4 regions of the Rossellomorea sp. ABR4_012 genome follow, and region 1 is predicted to be linked to each of the others. Evidence: predicted binding sites of a transcription regulator. Region 1 holds the regulator's gene; each other region holds the start of a gene.
What was found. The regulator Rex, encoded in region 1, represses fermentation and respiration genes when NADH is low (regulators of the CRP and FNR family bind a similar motif). The targets are predictions, from matches to a motif close to TTGTGAAATATTTCACAA.

Region 1 (3,173 bases):
ATAGATACATTCGAACCAAACTTAAAATCGCCGGATAAAGGCTTAAGCTTATCCACAAGCGTCTTAAGCAAGGTTGATTTTCCGATACCATTCGGACCGACGAGTGCAATGCTGTCACCTTTTTTTACGGAAAAATCGATATGGCTGGAGATTTTTTCATCCTTTTCATAACCGATTGAAAGGTCGTTTACTTTCAGCACATCATTTCCGCTTTGTCGATCGATCTGGAATGCGAAGGTGGCGGATTTCTCATCGCCGAGCGGCCTGTCCATCAGTTCCATGCGCTCCAGTTTTTTTCGGCGGCTCTGCGCCATTTTTGTCGTGGAGGCACGGGCGATGTTCCGCTGAATGAAGTCTTCAAGCTTTGCAACTTCCTGCTGCTGGCGTTCATAGAGTTTTACATCTTTCTCATAGTCTTCTGCTTTTTGCTGAAGGTATTTACTGTAGTTCCCTATGAATTTCTTGCTCCGTTTACGGGAGATTTCATACACTTGATTGACGACGCTGTCCAAGAAATAACGGTCATGGGAAACGATCAGTACGGCGCCTTCATAGCTTTGCAGGTATGTTTCAAGCCAGGATAGGGTCTCGATATCAAGGTGGTTGGTCGGCTCATCAAGGATTAGAATATCTGGCTTCGTCAAGAGGAGCTTACCCAGTGCCAGGCGGGTTTTCTGACCGCCGCTTAACGTGGAGATTTTCGTCTCATAGTCAAAATCAGCGAAGTTCAGCCCGTGTAGAACGGACCGGATGTCTGCTTCGTATTGGTAGCCTCCGGATTCTTTGAAGCTTACCTGAAGTTGATCGTATTCTTTTAAAACACGCTGATAGATATCCTCATTTTCGTAGACAGACGGGTCGGCCATCTGTTTTTCGAGAACACGCAGCTGCTTTTCCTGTGCCTGGAGTCCTTCAAAAACGGTCAGCATTTCTGCCCAGATGGATAAATCGGATTCCAGTCCGGTGTTTTGGGCCAGGTAGCCGATCGATACGCCTTTAGGCTTTGTGATTTCCCCGGCATCATGCGATAACTGGCCGGCGATTATTTTTAAAAGAGTAGATTTTCCCGCGCCGTTGCGGCCAACGAGTGCGACTCTGTCTCTTGTCTGTATTTCGAGTTTGATGTTCGATAATATATTATCTGCACCAAAGTTTTTGCTAAGTTGATTCACTTGTAGTAGAATCATGACGTTTCACCTCTATTTCATAGTGCTAGTGTACCGTATTTGAGAGGAAAACGGCAATGATACATGTCTATGAATGACTATTAATCTTCACACATATAGGATAGAATATAGTGTATGATGGGTATGAGACGAGAAAAAAATGTTATCTGTTATTTTTGGAAGCGTTCACAGGTTCGTTGGTGACCAAAGTAACGGGCTTTGAATAGATGTGGGGGAATGCAATATGAATCAGGATACAACGAAAATTCCACAGGCAACGGCTAAGCGGCTGCCGCTTTATTACCGTTTTATCAAGAATTTATACTCATCTGGCAAGCAGAGGGTGTCATCGAAGGAATTAAGTGAAGCAGTGAAGGTTGATTCGGCCACGATCCGCAGGGACTTTTCATATTTCGGTGCACTAGGGAAAAAGGGTTATGGTTATAATGTTAACTATCTTCTCTCTTTTTTCAGAAAGACGCTGGATCAGGATGCATTGACTAAGGTAGTGCTGATTGGTGTCGGAAATCTGGGAACTGCCTTTCTTAATTATAATTTTATAAAAAACAATAATACGAAGATTGAAATGGCATTCGAAGTGGATGAGTCAAAAGTGGGTACTCAGGTCGGCGATGTACCGGTATTTCACCTGGATGACCTGGAGGAAAAGCTTGAGGATCAGAATATTGAAGTGGCAATCCTGACGGTGCCGGCTTCTTCTGCTCAAAACATCACAGACAGATTGGTCTCTTCTAAGATCAAGGGAATCCTCAACTTTACGCCTGCGAGGCTGACGGTACCTGATCATATCCGGGTCCATCATATTGATTTGGCAGTAGAATTGCAATCACTGGTTTACTTTTTAAAGCATTACTCGGAAGATGACACGGAAATGTCACAAGATGGAATTATAACGGAATAGAAAATTCTGTTGCTTTACGTTATGATAGAAGAGTACAAGAGGAGGTGTCTCATTATGCCAGTAGGTCCAGGTAGCCTCATAATCATTTTAATTGTCGCTTTACTAGTTTTCGGCCCAAAGAAATTGCCTGAATTAGGGAAAGCTTTCGGTAATACATTACGTGAGTTTAAAAACGCAACAAAAGGCTTAGCAGATGACGACGACGATAAAAACAAAAGTGCTAAGTAGAGTAGGATGAATGCCATGAGTCAAAGTCAAAAAGACATGACAATGTATGAACATATAGGAGAATTGCAAAAACGACTCATGATTGTAGTCGTTTTCTTCTTGTTAGCGTTTGTAGCAAGCTTCTTTCTCGCCGAACCGCTGATTCGTTATCTGCAGCATGCAGACGAAGCCAAAGAGCTGACGATGAATGCATTTCGTCTGACAGACCCGCTTAAGATCTATATGGAAATGATGGTATTCATTTCGCTGATCCTCACTGCACCGCTCATTTTATTTCAGGTCTGGTCATTTATAAGCCCAGGCTTATATGAAACGGAGCGTAAAGTGACCCTTAGCTATATTCCTATCTCACTGTTGTTATTTCTAGGCGGACTATCTTTTGCTTACTTCATTCTATTTCCATATGTCGTGGAATTCATGATGACGTTGTCTGATAGTCTTGAAATTCAACAAGTCATAGGGATAAATGAATACTTTCATTTCTTGTTTCAACTAACTATTCCATTCGGTCTATTATTCCAGCTGCCTGTCGCGATGTTGTTCTTAACGAGATTGGGAATCATCACCCCGATGATGATGGCAAAAGTACGTAAGGTTGCTTACTTTATTTTGCTGGTCATCGCAGCCTTCATCACTCCACCGGACATCGTTTCACACTTGATGGTGACCGTACCTTTATTCATCCTCTACGAAATCAGTATCTGGATTTCGAAGATCGGCTATAAAAAGGTGCTCGAAGCGGAACAGAAGCTTGAGATGGAACAATATGAAGAAGATATAAATAAGGATTGATCCCTGTGGGACCAATCCTTATTTTTTATTATTGAGTTGTTTCCTGATTTTGAAATGAATCATGA
Region 2 (3,173 bases), 500 kb from region 1:
GAACAAGCTGGTTAAAGTAGTTCCAATTTAAAATTCTATACTATGATTCAGTTGATTTCAGCGGTTGATTGGAGTGGAAGACGAAGACTCCTGCGGGAAAAGCGAGTTAGGTGAGACCCCGCAGGAGCGCAGCGACGAGGAGGCTCACCAACCGCCCGCGGAAAGCGAAGTCTTCCACGGAAATCAAAAGCGGTATAAAGAATCCTATCTTCATTTGTGGGCTCCATACAAAATTTCACTATAAAAAATAACGATTTCATTACACCTCCCAACTTTTATTGCTCTTAAAACCTCTTTTATGTACAATAGTCAAAGGTGTAAAACAGTATCTATCAATTTTTACATAAAATCGAAATCAAAAGGAGAGAGTCGAATGGGCAAAGTATATGTATTTGATCATCCATTAATCCAGCATAAGTTAACGTTTATCCGTGATAAAAACACAGGTACGAAGGAATTCCGCGAGCTAGTTGATGAAGTGTCAACGCTGATGGCATTTGAAATCACCCGCGAATTGCCTCTTGAAGACATCGAAGTCGACACACCGGTAAGCAAAGCGAATGCAAAAACACTTACAGGGAAAAAATTAGGGATTGTTCCTATTTTACGTGCAGGTCTTGGAATGGTTGATGGGATCCTTAAATTGATTCCGGCAGCAAAAGTTGGACATGTTGGGTTATACCGTGACCCTGAGACTCTTAAACCAATCGAATACTACGTAAAGCTTCCGAGCGATGTCGAAGAGCGTGAATTCATTCTTGTTGATCCGATGCTTGCGACGGGCGGTTCTGCAGTTGAAGCAATCAACTCGTTGAAAAAACGCGGTGCGAAAAATATCACGTTCATGTGTTTAGTGGCATGTCCTGAAGGGGTCGAAGCCATTCAGGCAGAGCACCCGGATGTAGACATCTATATTGCGGCTCTTGATGAAAAGCTGAACGAAAAAGGCTATATCGTTCCTGGTTTAGGGGACGCTGGTGACCGTTTGTTTGGAACAAAATAAGGGATACACGAACCCGGCTTATCTTCGGATGATCCGGGTTTTTATATTTTTTATAACCTCTAAATCCAATTGGATATATTTACATTATATTGTAGGGTTTCTAGTAAAAAGGAACTTCTTTATAATGAAGATTGTGTGAATGGTTTTCTATGCGATGAATGTTGAGTGAAAAGTGCAATATTCACCAGTTTTCTGCAAATTATGATGAAAATGTGAACGTTTCGGGAACACGTGGCGAGGTTGTGAACTTTTTAACTTGAACGCATTGACATGGAAATGCCCCTATTGTATGCTTACAAAGGGTATAAAATGATAAGGTTTTCACAATGCTTGAACACTAGTGAAAACGGCTTTCTTTCATTTAACCAATCACTGTGTTTTTCCACTAAATAAAATGTGTGGGGATGCCAAATGCGTCAGGATAACCGACGCCCGTATCAAGCGATGGTCTTATATTCTGCTATTCTTTCCCAGCTAGTTGGGTCCATTTTAATCGGGATCTTCGGCGGAAGATGGCTTGATGGAATATGGGGTACCACACCACTTTTCTTAATCATTGGACTACTCCTTGGGCTTTCAACAGGAATCTACACCATGCTCCGAACGGTCCAACATTTCAATTCGGGAGATTAATGTAAATGCCAGAACTTCAGCAAGTGTTTAACAGGCATCGTAAGTACATATTTTTCCTCCTTTCCTTATATGTCCTCGGTTGGGGTTTTACTTCCTATCAGTCTATATTTCTTGGGCTTATTGTGGGGACAAGTATCAGTATGTTTAGCCACTGGTTAATCATGAGGAGGACCGTACGATTTGGTGATGCAGTCGCAGCTGGACAGAAGGTTCGGTCTTTGGGGACTTTTTCACGGATGGCGGGGGCCGCCTTTGCAGGGATCATTGCAATGGAATATCCTGAACATCTTCATCTCCTGAGCGTCATTTTTGGATTAATGACAATCTATGTTGTCATTATGATAGATTATTTTACCCAGCAGCTTAAATCTCATAATTAGCGGGGAAGAGAGGTGAATTTCATTGCATCATGAAAATCCTACAGCCGAGTTTTTGGGGTTAACATTTAACCTGGCGAACGTATTGATGATCACGGTGGCGAGTGCCGTTGTTTTCTTGATAGCCGTTCTGTCGACTCGGAGACTGGCCATGAAACCAACCGGAGTGCAGAACTTCATGGAGTGGGTCATGGACTTCGTCAAAAACATTGTGAAGAGTAATATGGATTGGAAGACAGGTGGTCGTTTCCATATCCTTGGACTTACTTTGCTTATGTACATTTTTGTTTCAAACATGCTTGGGCTTCCGTTTTCGGTAGTCATTGACCACGAGCTATGGTGGAAATCACCAACAGCGGATCCTGTTATCACGATGACACTGGCAGTCATGGTTGTCGCGTTAACGCATTACTATGGTATCAAGATGAAAGGCTTCGGTGAATACGGTAAAGATTTCTTCAGACCTATGTCGTTCTTATTCCCGCTGAAGATTATTGAAGAGCTTGCCAACACACTGACACTTGGTCTTCGTCTTTACGGTAACATCTATGCCGGGGAAATCCTGCTTGCATTACTGGTGGGAAGCTTGGCGCACGCCGGGGCAGCCGGACTACTGGGAGCAATCATCCCGACGATCGTTTGGCAAGGTTTCTCAATCTTTGTCGGCGCGATCCAATCATTTATTTTCGTTATGTTAACGATGGTTTATATGGCTCATAAAGTCAGCCACGACCATTAATATATACCCTGTTCAAAATTGAACAAAACTACTAACATTTTTCATACATTTAAAGGAGGAAATTTAGAATGGGTCTTTTAGCAGCAGCAATAGCAATTGGTTTAGCAGCACTTGGTGCAGGTATTGGTAACGGTCTTATTGTATCTCGTACAGTTGAAGGTATGGCTCGCCAACCGGAAGCACGTGGTATGCTTCAAACAACAATGTTCATCGGGGTTGCACTAGTAGAGGCGATTCCTATCATCGCGGTAGTTATCGCATTCATCGTAATGGGTCAATAATAGCAAGTCTTGAGTTCAAAATGGCGAAGTCCTTCCAAAAGAACCTTCGCCATTCCTTTTATGTCCATGTCTAATGGACGACTGATCTTGAATGTCCAGGCAAGAACTTGCCGTTAGATTACATGCTTTTCAAAAGAAAG
Region 3 (3,173 bases), on a different contig from region 1:
GTGGGTGCGAAATTTGGCGAAATATGAAGAATTGTCGGTAAATGGGAGGTTTTTGTTGATATATCCGGAAAAACGTTGATATAAATTTTTTCTCGTTGATAATTCACTAATAACGTTGGTAAACTATAATTTATCGTTGATAACCTCCTGCTTACTGATCAAACACTCGCTTAAATACACGAATCTATTTTAGAACTGGACGTTTTATAATTAGGCCGCCTTAATCAGGCGGATTTTCAAATTTAATAACAAGAATGAAAACATTTTCGAAGAAAATAAAGGGTTTTATCTGGTAAATGTAGAATGGAAAACAAGTGAGAAAGAACAAAAGTAATCCGAGGAGTGAAAAATTGATACTGAGAGAACGACCCGTCCCCGAAATAATTAAATTTCACGAAGCTTCATTAAAAAGATTACCACCCCTTTCCGACTTTCGCCCCCAAATTAAGGAATCCTTGTTAAAAGCATGGGCTGGCTACCATGGTGAATGTAAAGTAGATCGATTGTTAAGCATCATCGACAACAAGGAGATGCATATCATTAATGATCTGTGCTTAAAAATAGGCAATACCTATATTCAAATAGATACATTAATTCTCACAAAATATTTAGCTCTGATTCTCGAAATCAAGAATATATCTGGCCATGTTGAATTTTCCCTGGAGTTTGGTCAGATACAGAGAACGCTAAATGGTGAGATAACAGCTTTTCCAAGTCCGGTAGCACAGTGTAAAAAATACAGGATTCATTTGATAAACTGGTTTAAAAAAATGAAACTGCCTGATATCCCAATAGAGTATTTAGTGGTTTTTACGAATTCTTCATCGCTTTTGACTGCTTCTCCATTAGACACTGAAGTACTTGATAAAGTGTTAAGAATTGAAAACCTGCTCCCAAAAATTCAACATTTGATGAAGATCTTCGACACTCCCCATCTTGAAGAAAAAGAATTGAAACGCACTTCAAAATTACTCCTGAAGGAGCACCATCCATATCCTATGAAAAAATTCCAAATTGATTACATGAAAGGAATACAGTGTTCAAAGTGTGAAGAGTTTTCCATGATCAGAAGAAAGGCTTCCTGACTTTGTGTAAAATGCAGCTCATTTGATAAAAAAGTTCATGTGCAAGCGATCAATGATTATTTCTTGCTTATTGGGCCAACTATTACAAATCAAGAAGCAAGAGATTTCCTTAACATTTCATCGCCCCGACACGCACATTATTTACTGCAATCCATGTCTTTAAATCAATTCGGTACCGGGAAAGGGACAACTTATTCCTGTCCGAAGTAGTTTTCCATCTGAAACCCCTGATGTGGTGGCAACGTTCCATCCATAAGCATATCCCTTGCCTCACCCCTCACCAACCATATAAACTATAACCAAACAAAAAGTTTGTGAAAAACGTCACAAAATATTCATGTTCAACACATCACAAACTACTCAATAGGTTTTATAATAGCCTTTAAGTGATAAATAGTAAGTATTCGTTATTAATTGGTAGGGGGATTAATGAAATGGTTTTAGACAGTGTGATATTGAGTAGAATGCTTACATCCACGACCCTTGCGTTTCATATTATATTTGCGACGATTGGTGTGGGTGTGCCAATTATGATATCGATTGCTGAGTTTGTGGGGATCAAGCGTAATGATCCTCATTATATTTTACTTGCAAGAAGATGGGCGAGAGGGTTTACGATTACCGTTGCTGTAGGGGTTGTTACGGGTACTGCGATAGGGCTGCAGTTATCCATGCTATGGCCGGCTTTCATGCAGGTGGCCGGACAGGTGATCGCACTTCCTCTGTTTATGGAGACATTTGCGTTTTTCTTTGAGGCTATCTTTCTAGGAATCTATTTATATACGTGGGACCGCTTCAAGTATAAGTGGATTCACTGGCTGTTGACGATTCCCGTCATGATCGGGTCTTCTGCTTCAGCTTTGTTTATTACGACGGTGAATGGGTTCATGAATACTCCGCAGGGCTTTGAGCTGAGTGATGGGAAAGCGATCAATATTGATCCGATTGCAGCCATGCTGAATCCTGCGACGCCAACAAAGGTGTTCCATGTACTGACGACAGCTTATTTGACTTCAGCTTTGATACTGGCAGGTATTACGGCTTTTGCGATTTTAAAGAAAAAGGGTAGCGAGTATCATCGCAAGGCTCTCCGTTTAACGATGGTATCAGCGCTTATCTTTGCATTTGCGACAGCCCTGGCAGGGGATTTGTCTGCAAAGTTCCTGGCAGAGCACCAGCCTGAAAAACTCGCTGCTGCCGAGTGGCATTTCGAAACTGAGAAAAACGCCGATCTGATTGTATTCGGTACGCTGGATGAAAATAATGAGGTTCATAATGAAATTAGGCTTCCCGGTTTTCTGAGCTTTTTAGCCGGCAGCTCATTCGATCATGAAGTCATCGGATTAAACGAGACACCGGAAGATGAAAGGCCGCCATTATGGATTCATTATTTGTTTGATCTGATGGTATCGATTGGATTCTACAGTATCTTCATTTCAGGGGTGTTCATTCTTTTCTGGAAATGGAAGAAACGGAACGAATGGAACAAGCCGCTATTATGGGGGATTGTTGCAAGTGGTCCGCTGGCTATGCTTGCAATCGAATTCGGCTGGATCTATGCAGAGGTAGGGCGCCAGCCGTGGATCCTGAGAGGATACATGAAGGTTGCGGATGCTGCCACTAAAGCAGATGGTGTCGGCTTGACGTTTGTGATGTTTGTTGCTCTATACGTTCTGCTCGGGATTTTATGTGTAGTCGTGTTAATCAAGATGTTCAAGAATAAACCGGCAGAAGCTGAGTTGGAACAGCGTTTTCCTAAACGTACTGCATAATTACGCCAGCCCCTTTTATCAATAAGCTGTTTGCTAATAGAAGTGTTGCTTTTCGATAGAAGGGGGTTGTCTGTTTTAACGTAAGGTTTATGAGGGAGGTATGGCTATGAGTTTGGAAATAGTGGGGATTACGGTTTTATGGATCTTCCTTTATGGTTATCTGATTGTGGCATCGATTGATTTCGGGGCCGGTTTCTTTGCTTTTTATGGAAGGTTGAAAAATAAGGAGCATACGTTGAATGTGTTGATCAGCCGCTACTTGTCCCCTGTATGGGAAGTGACAAATGTTTTCTTTGTGTTCTTTTTCGTGGGGCTT
Region 4 (3,173 bases), on a different contig from region 1:
ACATGTAAAGGATCGGATTCTATCTAAATCAATACCGAAATATACCCATCTCCAGCCGATCCATCTCCAACCCGCAACCGAACTGCGGCCTACAAATGTCGGATAGAACCAAAACGAATCTCTTCTCAGCCAAACATACGTGTAACGGTATAGGCAGCGCCTGATTGAACCTGGGTCCACCGCATAGGTGCTTGGTCCCCCCGGTCCGCCTTGCATGGACGTCATCTGTGGTGTGTAGTTCGGCGGCGGTCCAGGTGGCGGCTGATTACCGGCTCCTTGCGGTCCTCCAGGTGGAGGTGAGCTTGGCGGCCCGCCACCTGGAAAACCTCCTCCAGGAAATAACTGTCTCTCATCGTACATAGAAGAACCTCCTCATAAACGAATTCTCAATAGTTTATGAGGAGGCTGCCTGGGCGTGCGTGTCTATCTAGTTCTCATGTACAATCTCATCGATTATTCCTCGAATGCTGTTTTCATTATCCCTTTTAACGTCTTAACAGAATGGTTGAATTGCCCTTGTTCTTTTTCATTTAAAGGAAGCTCTACCACTTGACGGATTCCTTCTCGGTTAATAATTGCAGGAACCCCGATATAAATATCATTCTGTCCATATTCGCCTTCAAGCAGTGAAGAAACGGTCAAAATACTGTTTTCATTGTTGAAAATGGCTTTCGTGATCCGGGCAAGTCCCATGGCGATCCCATAGTAGGTAGCTCCTTTTCGTTCAATGATCTGATAAGCGGCATCCCTTACATTGATGAAGATTTCATCCAGTTTGTTCTGTACGTCTTCTTTGCTCATATCAACTAATTCACTAAGGTGACTGGCTCCGATGGTCGTATGGCTCCATACAGGGAATTCTGTATCACCGTGTTCACCCATTATATAGGCATGTATGTTACGGGTATCAATGTCAAAGTGCTCCCCGACCAAATAGCGTAGTCTTGCTGTATCTAAAATGGTACCTGATCCGATGACTCTTTCTTTCGGCAAGCCTGAGAATTTCCATGTTGCGTACGTCAAAATATCGACAGGATTGGTAGCGACCAGGAAGATGCCATTGAATCCGCTAGCCATGACTTGTTCGACGATGCTTTTAAATATTTTTATGTTTTTACCCACCAAGTCGAGACGGGTTTCACCAGGCTTTTGATTCGCCCCGGCAGTGATCACCACGATGTCAGCGTCCCGACAATCACTGTAGTCCCCGGCGTGAATTTTCATAGGGGAAGCAAATGCAAGACCATGATTGAGGTCGCGTGCATCTCCATCCGCTTTTTCTTTATTCATATCTATTAGTACCAGTTCATGGGCAATTCCCTGATTCAAAAGGGAAAAGGCATAGCTTGAGCCGACAAATCCAGTTCCGATTAGGGCCACTTTGTTTGTGCATTTGATTGTCATTCTTCATCACACACCTAACGTTAAGGAAGTTTTTAATTGTACTTGTTTGATATATGTTATATTGTGAAATTTTTCACAAAATAATAATAACATGAATTCTTAGCTTATTCTACTTCTTTCCACTTAAGAAAATACCTAAACACCCCAAAATACATACACTTTCACATTATTGTCATATAGGTGCGGTTGGAAAAGTAGAGCAGCTTCTTCTTTATCACACTCCAGTACTAAAAGCCCGTCCCTCGCTCCACTGCAGTGTTAAAGGATTTTTCTATTTGGTTGGCTGAAGGATTTTTGTTTGTGCGGAGTGAATTTATATTATAGAAGGAAGAGGTGTGTGAGTGATGGAATTCAAAAATGGAGATATAGAGATTCGACCTATTAAAAAGGATGATAAATATATTGTAGCGAAATGGCTTTCTGATCCGGAAGTGCTTCAATTCTATGAGGGAAGGGATTGTCCATTTACACTGGAAATGGTGGAAGAAAAATTTCTAATTCGAGACCACGAAGTAGTCAGATGCATCATGATTTATAAAGGAAAGAAGATTGGCTATCTTCAGTATTATCCCATTGATGAAGTAGAGAGAAATAAGTATGGTTACGGTCATACAGATGAGGTGATTTACGGAACCGATCAGTTTATTGGTGAGCCTGACTATTGGAATAAGGGAGCCGGAACCATGATCATCAATGCGGTGAAGAGATATTTAATCGACACAGCGGGTGTTGACCGCCTTGTCATGGACCCCATGGTATGGAATGAGAGAGCGATAAAATGCTATGAAAAATGCGGCTACAAAAAGATGAAAATCCTGCCTCGAAACGAACTGCACGAGGGAGTCTGGCATGATTCATGGCTGGTTGAGTATAGAGTGGAGTAGAGAAATGAGTAACAAAAATTGAAACCTTTCTGTCGTTAAACCCGTAAAGAAATTCAAAGGAATAGGGAGGGTGGACGAGTGGATCTTGCGCTACTATTACTTATCATCGGTACTATGCTCGGCTTTACCATTTACCTGATAAATAAATCTTACCTAAGATGGCTCCACGGCAATAATGGGCTGGATCTACATTCAAAAGAGGTTGAATGTCCCAGGTGCCACAGGCATACAAAAAGGCAGAAATCAGCCCAGCAGTGCTCACATTGTTATACAAGTTTTTAAGAAAAGAAGTGAAAGTATGAAAACCAATATCTATTTAGTACGGCACGCCCATTCAGTTTATACCCCTGAAGAGCTGAAGAGGCCGCTTTCAGAAAAGGGCACATACGATGCTGAACGTGTCGAATCCCTTTTAAAAGATAAGAACATTCACGCTGTATGCTCTAGTCCTTATAAAAGAGCGATGGATACAGTAAGAGGCACGGCCACAATTTTCAAGAAAGAAATTGAAATCTATGAAGATATGAAGGAAAGGAAGCTTTCGGGTGAACCTGTTGAAGACTTCCCCCAAGCAATCATGAAAGTGTGGAAAGACCCTGGTTTTTCTTTTGATGGAGGCGAATCGAACAGGGAAGCCCAAAAAAGGGGGGTTCAGAGCTTTCTGGAAATCTTAGAAAAATATGAAGGAAAGAATGTAGCGATCGGGACTCACGGAAACATCATGGTCCTGATCATGAATCATTTTGATGAACGTTATGGATATGATTTTTGGAAGGAACTTGAGATGCCTGATATTTATAACATGACTTTTGAAGGAAAATCGCTGGTTGGAGTTGAGAGGGTATGGGAGTGAGGTGCACCTATTTGGCAGACTTCAAGCTAAAA

Region 2: the regulator Rex is predicted to act here: its motif matches at 1,244-1,261, upstream of ACXAFV_RS02940 (AtpZ/AtpI family protein).
Region 3: the regulator Rex is predicted to act here: its motif matches at 1,398-1,415, upstream of ACXAFV_RS18755 (cytochrome ubiquinol oxidase subunit I).
Region 4: the regulator Rex is predicted to act here: its motif matches at 1,466-1,483, upstream of ACXAFV_RS21340 (L-lactate dehydrogenase).

What each region holds. Positions count from the first base shown of each region.
Region 1 is NZ_JBSWVK010000001.1:68,773-71,945, reverse strand. Features, by position in the region: gene ACXAFV_RS00290 (ABC-F family ATP-binding cassette domain-containing protein) at 1-1,187, opposite strand, end outside; gene ACXAFV_RS00285 (redox-sensing transcriptional repressor Rex) at 1,411-2,088, shown strand; gene ACXAFV_RS00280 (twin-arginine translocase TatA/TatE family subunit) at 2,143-2,316, shown strand; gene tatC (twin-arginine translocase subunit TatC) at 2,332-3,108, shown strand; gene ACXAFV_RS00270 (YdiK family protein) at 3,127-3,173, opposite strand, start outside.
Region 2 is NZ_JBSWVK010000001.1:570,946-574,118, forward strand. Features, by position in the region: gene upp (uracil phosphoribosyltransferase) at 374-1,003, shown strand; gene ACXAFV_RS02940 (AtpZ/AtpI family protein) at 1,415-1,636, shown strand; gene ACXAFV_RS02945 (ATP synthase subunit I) at 1,642-2,016, shown strand; gene atpB (F0F1 ATP synthase subunit A) at 2,039-2,752, shown strand; gene atpE (F0F1 ATP synthase subunit C) at 2,821-3,033, shown strand.
Region 3 is NZ_JBSWVK010000005.1:124,725-127,897, reverse strand. Features, by position in the region: gene ACXAFV_RS18760 (nuclease-related domain-containing protein) at 315-1,085, shown strand; gene ACXAFV_RS18755 (cytochrome ubiquinol oxidase subunit I) at 1,520-2,857, shown strand; gene ACXAFV_RS18750 (cytochrome d ubiquinol oxidase subunit II) at 2,964-3,173, shown strand, end outside.
Region 4 is NZ_JBSWVK010000007.1:135,820-138,992, reverse strand. Features, by position in the region: gene ACXAFV_RS21345 (hypothetical protein) at 1-360, opposite strand, end outside; gene ACXAFV_RS21340 (L-lactate dehydrogenase) at 454-1,404, opposite strand; gene ACXAFV_RS21335 (GNAT family N-acetyltransferase) at 1,749-2,288, shown strand; gene ACXAFV_RS21330 (histidine phosphatase family protein) at 2,587-3,141, shown strand.